Regions from separate parts of the Thalassobacillus sp. B23F22_16 genome, predicted to be linked through region 2. Evidence: predicted binding sites of a transcription regulator. Region 2 holds the regulator's gene; the other holds the start of a gene.
What was found. Region 2 encodes CtsR, which represses protease genes until heat stress. Its sites were predicted from a motif close to ATGGTCAATAAAGGTCAAACA; they were not measured.
Positions count from the first base shown of each region.

Region 1: clpP (ATP-dependent Clp endopeptidase proteolytic subunit ClpP) is a predicted target of CtsR. The motif match lies at 2,610-2,630, and genes of this name have one in related genera.

Region 1 is NZ_JBIEKD010000019.1:14,064-18,493, reverse strand. It holds gene ACGTNI_RS14450 (DUF6305 family protein) at 1-543, shown strand, start outside; gene ACGTNI_RS14445 (sensor histidine kinase) at 555-1,919, shown strand; gene ACGTNI_RS14440 (response regulator) at 1,916-2,518, shown strand; gene clpP (ATP-dependent Clp endopeptidase proteolytic subunit ClpP) at 2,692-3,282, shown strand; gene ACGTNI_RS14430 (HPr family phosphocarrier protein) at 3,406-3,657, opposite strand; gene whiA (DNA-binding protein WhiA) at 3,806-4,430, opposite strand, start outside.
Region 2 is NZ_JBIEKD010000021.1:1,520-5,949, reverse strand. It holds gene clpC (ATP-dependent protease ATP-binding subunit ClpC) at 1-986, opposite strand, end outside; gene mcsB (protein-arginine kinase McsB) at 1,011-2,078, opposite strand; gene mcsA (protein-arginine kinase activator protein McsA) at 2,078-2,620, opposite strand; gene ACGTNI_RS15040 (CtsR family transcriptional regulator) at 2,642-3,109, opposite strand; gene ACGTNI_RS15035 (MgtC/SapB family protein) at 3,313-4,011, opposite strand; gene ACGTNI_RS15030 (ISL3 family transposase) at 4,135-4,430, opposite strand, start outside.

The sequences.
Region 1 (4,430 bases), on a different contig from region 2:
GTGATCGGACACCATTCCTATCAGGCATCAGGACAAACGACATATATGTATCCAAACCTTCCTGCACCAATCGGGAAACAACCCGTCTTAATCACTTCAGCAGGACAAACGGTGGAAGGCGGGATTGTCCAAAAGCTTGCCCAACAGCTCCACCTCGATGCCGAATACCGCCCAAGGGCGTTGGCAACAGATTTATACGAATACGAGACGCTGGTCATTGTGGCTGGCTATAGCTACAACGGGTTGCTACATAAAAATAGAAAGTTGGCTCAGGAGAAAGAACGTATCGTTGAGTTAATGAAAGAAGCAGAAGCAGAGCAAGTACCGGTAGTGATTTTTGATTTGGATGTCCAATATAGGGATTATGAAGAATCGTGGGAGTTTTTAGCGATGACTCTTCCTTATGCAGATTATTTTATTGGAAAAAAGCATGAGATCCCTCCTCAAAATTTAATGGACATGATTCAAGACTATAAAGTAAAGTCCACCTTTGCAAATGAAATAGAAGATATGAAAACACCATTCAACTCGGTGTTCAGGTAGGGGGATTCAGAATGAAGCAGCAAACACACCCTTTCTGGGGAACCCTTGGAATTGTACTTGTTTTTTACGGAATGCTGATACCAGCATTGACGATGGACTGGTCCATGTACATCTATGAAGAGATCGACCGCAGCCTTATTGAGGAAGACAGCGGGAAGCTGCTTGTTACTGCTTTTGCCTATATTTCACGGAACGTACTGATGTTTTCTATGATTTTTTTCGGTACATTATTTCTTACTAGATATTTTGTCAAAAACAGCAGTACCGTCCGCTTCCAAATAGTGTATGCCATTCTGTCATTAATGGCAGTTTGGGCGCTGAACTTCCTTTATGCTGAATATTATGCGTACCTTCCGCAATTACTGACGATCGGCTTTATCCTATTATTTAGTACCTACCTTCCACAGCAGCGCTATTTCGCCTTAACCTTTCTCGTTTTGTTGATTTTGACAACCACCTCGCTTCAATGGCTTAACTTGATTCCGTCTTTAAGCCATTATGGATTTGGAACAAACGACCTGGCTGTGAGCTTAAAGACTGTAGATGAATTCTTGACCGATCATAACCTTTTCAGCACGATTGCCTTAGTATTTTTCCTTATTTTCTTTATCATTGCCTTGATTTTTACTACGCTGATTCACTTATTCAATAAACAAATCGCTACTTTAAAATTATACCAGGCACAAGGAAAAGAACTGCAAAGGACCAGAAATGATTTAATTGAGTCCAAGGTTTATCAGGAGATGCATACATTAGTCCACGATTTAAAAACACCCTTGGTAGCGATTGAAGGGCTATTATCTTTGATGGAAATGAAGGTAAAGGCAGATGACCACAAGTCAAAAAGTTATTTTAGCCGAATTAATCAATCGGTCGTGAAAATGAAAGAAATGATTTCGGATATACTTTATGAAGATATTCGAAAAGAAATACCAGTAGAAGAATTGCTTGATTATGTGATGAGTCATTTGAACACAGATGACCTGCCAATTGACTTTGAAGTTCATATCGATGAAGCTGTGCCTCCTTTATATGTTAACAAAATACGATTTTCCAGGGCAATATCCAATGTGCTGGAGAACTCGATGATTTATTTACATGACCGCGGGGGGAAAATCAAGGTGGATGTAACTAATCAAGCTAATAGAACCTGCATCAGAATAGAAGATAACGGACCTGGTATCGACCAGGCTAACCTTGTTCACATTTGGCAGGAAGGTTTCAGCACTAAAAATTCTTCCGGTATCGGTCTGCCGTTTGTTAAGCGGGTAATAGAGAGTCATTCTGGCAGTATTGAGGTATCAAGTGAACCGGGTTCTTATACGATCACCACGATCACTATCCCTCAGCACTCAAGAAAGGAAGCGATAGGATGATTTTGATCATCGATGACAATGAAGACATACGTTTCACCCTGAAAGAAATATGCGAATTTTGTGAGTGGCCATCCACCGAAGCTTCCAATGGAAAAGAGGGGGTGGCATTATTGCAAAAGCTCGACCCTGACCTGGTGTTAGTCGATTATCACATGCCGGAATGGGATGGGTTGAAAACTGTCAAAGCCATTAGAAAGGAAAACAAGCATATCCCTATCATCGTTTTAACTGTGGATGACCGACAGGATATTGCCAACACTTTTTTAGAAGCAGGTGCTACAGATTTTGCCATGAAGCCAATAAAGGCACCTGATTTAATATCACGGATCAAACTGAATATGAAATTCGCTAAACTGGCTCATACAGAGCAGGATATATATGTAGACAAAGGAATCAACAAAGAGACACGCAAGTCGATTAAACACTTCCTCTATAATCAAAACCAGCCAGTAACTATCAATGAGATTCAGCAGCAACTGCCAATCGCTTATCAGACCGTCCATCGCTACCTCCATCACATGGTGGAAAAAGGGGAAATCGAAGTTGTTTCTGATTATGGGAGTCGGGGAAGACCCAAAAACAAATATCAACTACTGTAAACAGCTGGAAAAACCTATAGAGGCAGGTTTATTCTGCCTGATTTAGGGAATCATGGTAGAAGGAATTTTGCCTGATAAAGTCGAAGTATTTTGTTTGACCTTTATTGACCTTGGATGTATGATAAAACTATCACATCATCCAATGATAATAAGTGATGAAGGAGGAATTTACATTGAATTTAGTACCTACAGTTATTGAACAAACAAACCGCGGAGAACGTGCATACGATATTTACTCACGCCTGCTGAAAGACCGAATCATTATGCTGGGAAGCGGAATCGATGATAACGTATCCAACTCGATTGTATCTCAGCTTCTATTCCTGGCAGCTGATGACCCGGACAAAGATATTTCTCTTTATATCAACTCGCCAGGCGGATCCATTACAGCTGGAATGGCAATTTACGATACGATGCAATTCATCAAACCAAATGTATCTACCATTTGTATCGGTATGGCAGCATCTATGGGAGCTTTCCTATTGGCTGCTGGTGAAAAAGGTAAGCGTTATGCACTGCCAAACAGTGAAGTTATGATTCACCAGCCTTTAGGTGGAACGCAAGGTCAGGCAGCTGACATCGAAATTCATGCTCGTCGTATCTTGCAAATGCGTGAAAAGTTGAATAAAATCCTTTCTGAGCGTACTGGACAGCCATTAGAGGTTATCGAGCGGGATACCGATCGTGATAACTTCATGCCAGCGCATACAGCGAAAGAATATGGATTGATCGACAAAGTAATGGAAAAGAAACCAACCGAATAATAATTATTTTTTCATTCAAAAAGAGACCCTGACCTCCCGGTCAGGGTCTTTAGTATGGAAGCTTTTTTCCTGAACACACTATACCCAATGTTCATTTATTCACATAAGTAGCATCAACCATTACTATTTTATAACGAAAGCCTGCAGTTCTTCCATAGCCGGTTCTTCATCAGAACCTTCGGTAATCAGCAGTACTTCTTCATCGGCTCCAATAGCAAGACTCATCAATCCCATAATGCTTTTGGCGTTTACTCTTTTTCCGTCCTTTTCAATGAATATATCGGATGAAAAACGATTAGCTAATTGCACGAATTGGGCTGCTGGTCTCGCTTGCAGACCTGTTTCCAATTCCACTTTCAACGACCGTTCAACCACCTGAATTCTCCTCTCTTCTACACTCCTATATGGGAAGCGCTATCATAGTTGGTGATAGAAAAAACGCTCTCCTTGAAAGCGTTTTTTAATTGCATTCATTATAGCATGAATCTTCTATCAATAACATGGATTATACTTGGAAATCACCTTATTGCTGGGAAGTCGGATAAATCTCTCCTTTTTTCACCTTCTCAGCAAATTCATCAATTTTCCTTAGCCGGTGATTTACTCCGGATTTGCTGATTTTCCCTGTAGAAACCAATTCACCTAATTCCTTCAAAGAAACATCCTGATGCAACAGACGCAGCATTGCTACCTCCTGCAGTTTTTCTGGCAGAGCTTCAATACCCACGGTATTTTTAATAAACTTAATGTTTTCCACCTGACGGAAGGCGGCTCCAATTGTTTTATTCAAGTTTGCCGTTTCACAATTGACAAGGCGGTTGACAGAGTTTCTCATATCACGGACTATTCGCACGTCCTCAAACTTGAATAATGCCTGATGGGCTCCCATATTACTGAGAAATTCTGTTATTTTTTCTGCTTCTTTGATATAAGTGATATACCCTTTTTTTCTTTCCAGGGTCCGGGCATGTAAATTAAACTCATTCATCAACTCACATAGAGCTTCATTGTGTTCTTGATAAGAATTATAAATTTCCAAGTGATAAGAAGATGTTTCCGGATTATTGACAGAACCACCTGCAAGAAAAGCCCCCCTAAGGTAGGCGCGTTTACAGCAGATATCCTGTTTATGATTTTCCGAAATGGTT
Region 2 (4,430 bases):
ATATATTTACGGTATTCATCGATTGTAGTAGCACCGATACATTGCAGTTCCCCACGGGCTAGTGATGGCTTCAGTATATTTGAGGCATCAATCGCACCTTCTGCACCACCCGCTCCGATCAGGGTATGCAATTCATCGATGAATAAGATGATATTATTAGCCTGACGGATTTCTTCCATTACTTTTTTCAAGCGATCTTCAAATTCACCACGGTATTTCGTCCCCGCAACGACCGTACCCATATCAAGGGTCATGACACGTTTATCACGGAGAATCTCTGGCACTTCATTACTAATGATCTGCTGTGCCAGACCTTCTGCGATAGCGGTTTTACCTACCCCAGGCTCACCAATCAAAACAGGGTTATTTTTGGTACGTCGACTGAGTACTTGAATCACCCGCTCGATCTCTTTACCACGGCCAATGACCGGATCAATATTTCCTTCCTTAGCAATTGCAGTCAAATCACGTGCCAGGGAATCTAATGTCGGGGTGTTGGCATTGGCTGCCTGGCTGGAACCTCCACGACGATTCTGTCCGTTTGAAGATTCGTTATTCCCCAATAGCTGTAACACTTGCTGACGCGCTTTGTTCAGGCTCACTCCTAAGTTATTCAATACACGCGCTGCGACGCCCTCACCTTCACGGATCAAGCCCAGCAGGATATGCTCTGTGCCTACGTATGAATGGCCAAGCTTTCGAGCTTCATCCATGGATAGTTCAATCACTTTTTTAGCTCGCGGTGTATAATGAATGGTTTGAGAAACTTTCTCTCCCCTTCCAATCAGCTGTTCCACTTCGCCCTGGATTTTTTCCGCTTCCAGGCCTAAAGCAGTGAGGGCTTTAGCTGCAATTCCTTCGCCTTCCCGTACTAAACCTAGAAGAATATGCTCTGTTCCAATATTATTATGGCCTAGTCGTACTGCTTCTTCTTGTGCCAGTGCCAACACTTTTTGTGCTCTTTCTGTAAATCGCCCAAACATCATGGACATAACCTCCTTAAAGTAATGTTACTTTTTTTCTAATTGTAGTCGCTCACGTATCAGCGACGCTCTTCTTATATCCCGCTGATCTGGTGTCAATGTTTCCTGAGCGTATTGTTGTAAAAACCCCGGCTGCGTCAAAATCATCAGCTCGTTCAAAATATTTTGTGATACATTTTTAATAAATCCTAAATCAATTCCCAGTCGGACATCCGATAAGCATTTGGCAGCTTCTTTAGACTCGATAATCCGGCTGTTTTTTAAAACTCCGTATGAACGGAAAACACGATCTTCCAATTGGATGCCGGAACGCTGCATCAGTGTTTCGCGTGCTTTCCTTTCCTGGTCAACCAGCTGTCTTACCACGCTTTGCAAATCTTCTACAATATCTTCTTCTGACTTTCCAAGTGTAATTTGGTTGGATATTTGAAAGATGTTGCCTAACGCTTCGCTTCCTTCTCCATAGATGCCCCTTACTACCAGCCCTAACTGGTTAATAGCTGGGATCATCCGGTTTACCTGCTGTGTCATGGAGAGTGCCGGCAAATGCATCATGACAGAAGCCCGCATCCCGGTACCGACGTTTGTCGGACAAGCTGTTAAATACCCTCGCTTTTCATCAAAGGCATAATTTATCTTCTCCTCCAGCCAATCATCCAGCTCCGAGGCACGTTGTAAAGCCTTTTCTAGTTGAAAACCAGGATAATATAACTGGATGCGAAGATGATCTTCTTCATTGATCATGACCGATATTTGCTCATTTTCAGAAATCAATGCGGCCGAATGGTCCGAATGTTCAGCAAGATGAGGGCTGATCAAATGCTTTTCAACCAGCACTCTTTTTTCTATCGGTTTCAGCCTGCTCATTTCTACTAATTCCAGATTTTTATAGTCTTTAAATGACTGATGAGCATATTCTTGATTAAAAAAATCAAGAATCGGTTTGAGCTCTTCTTCTTTTGCAATGATAGGAAAAGTTACCTGCGCAAAGTTCCTGGCCAGCCGAATACGGCTGCTGAGCACAATATCGCTGTCAGGACCTTCCTCTTTCATCCATGGACTAATCGCTTCATTCATGAAATTCTGAAGAGACATCAGACATCTCCTCCTTGCTCATCATCCAGCTGTTTCTCCAGCTTTCGAATTTGATCGCGTACTTTAGCTGCTTCTTCAAATTCTTCTCTATCAATCAATTGATGTAACTCATGTTTTTTCTGTTCTATTTCTTTTCTAAGGTGAAGGTTACCGCCTGCACGTTTTGGGATTTTCCCATTATGCTGGGTATTCCCGCTATGCACGCGTCGAAAAATCGGATTGAGCTTCTCATCAAACGTCTTGTAGCATTCTGCGCATCCGAATTTACCAATTCTGGCAAATTCCTGATACGTAAGACCGCATTTCGGGCATTGTACCTGCTTAGCAGGCTGCGTGGAAGTTGGTGCTGTGCCGCTGCTAATCGAGGTGGCATGATCAAAGTTGAATAAGCCAGATAGCAAGTCATTCAATGAAAAGGAAGTTTCTCCATAGCCTTTTTCTTTGGCACATTGTTCACACACATGAATTTCTGTTTTGTCACCATTGATTACCTTAGTCAAATGCACAGTTGCCGGACGTTGATGACATTCTTGGCACTCCATCTCAACTTCTCCCCTTTCTCCTTATGACATCTTATATCTAAGGGTCGTTAACATCGCTGTTAAAATCCTTGCTCTAACTTCATCTCGTAATGGCAGTTGAAAGTTCAGTACTTGACGGGTTATTACACTAACCATCAGTTTGGCTTCCCGCTCTGTAATGATTTCTTCTTCTAATAGTCGTTCAATAATATCAATGGCGGCTGTCTGTGTCACTTTATCCTGGATGTTTTCTAAGATTTCATCTAATAGTTTCGTATCATCCTGGTGTTTGACACGTATAATGCGGATATAACCCCCGCCACCCCGTTTACTTTCTACTATATAGCCTTTTTCCACAGTGAACCTGGTCTTAATCACATAATTAATTTGAGAGGGAACACATTGAAATCGCTCTGCTATTTCGCTTCGCTTTATTTCGATTGCATCTTGACGGTTAGAATCGAGTATTTGTTTTAAATAAGCTTCAATGATGTCGGATATATTCCGCATCTTCCCCCCTCCTCTTTTGACTTTGACTATCTTTGACTTTAATTTTATTATACTTAAATTTTTTCTGGATGCAACTAAAAAGTTTATAATTTTTTCATACCATTCATGTTCCCCTAATTCGCATGTTTTTAAAACCAAGATTTATAAGAGATTATGTAGAAAAAAGCCGTACTACAAAGATGCAGTACAGCTTAGGTGTGGTTTCATGCTTTTCGCTCGTATACCAATTTGACATGTTCAATTTTAGAAAGACAATCAAATAAAACCGTTTGGTCAAACTTTTGTCCTCTCTCTATTTCAATAAAAAGCGTCCGTTCTCCTGTTCGTTCATTTTCAATAGATAATCTTTTTACATTTAGACCGAATTGATCAAAAGTCTCTACCACTTCTCCCATGTTGACTTCTTTTTCTACTAACAAACGAACAAAATTTCTTCCTCTTCCTGCCATTACTTTTTCTTCAATTTGATTCAAGACTACGAGACTTAACAGCACTATAATGGTGGTAAAAATAGCAGCGTCATACATCCCGGCACCGATCACCAAACCGATCGCTGCCACCGTCCAGATCGAAGCAGCAGTGGTCAGTCCTTTGATAGTCATACCATTGACAATAATCGTGCCTGCTCCCAGGAAACCGATTCCGCTGATTACATATGAAGGTATCCTTGCCGGATCAAATCTGATATTATCTGATGACTCCATAAATGTCTCAAAACCATATAAAGATAAAAGCATCATCAGACAAGCTCCGACCCCGACCAGTATATGTGTTCGAAAACCCGCAGAATGGTTTTTTAATTCCCGCTCAAAACCTATCAAGCCAGATAAAAAAAGAGCGATAAGCAGCCGGATGAAATAAGTATTAAAATCATCATCCAAAAAAGGGATAGCTTCCATCATCCTCACCTCCAACAACTACATATATGCTGATTATATATAAGTATGAACAGTATAGCACTCTATACCTGTTTATTAAAAAAGGTTCTAAATCAAATGTTGGGGTGAGAGGGGGCTAGCTCCTACTCATCCCATTTGAATTTCCATATGCTTATATTGATGATGCAATAATACACGATTACGGAAACGCTCATACTTCCTAAATCCAAAAGCGTTTCGTTTGATGACTTTCGTCTGGTTGTTTAAACCCTCGATAAATCCACTACTATATCCAAAAGTAAAGCTATTCAATATCTCTGGCTGCCAGTTTTTAAAGGTTTGAATTGCTTTCTCAAATTCCGGCAGGCCGACGGCCTTCACTCGGTCATAGAATTCGAAAAGCGTTTCCTTTACTTTGGCAGGCTCCTGAAGGCCCAGCTCTT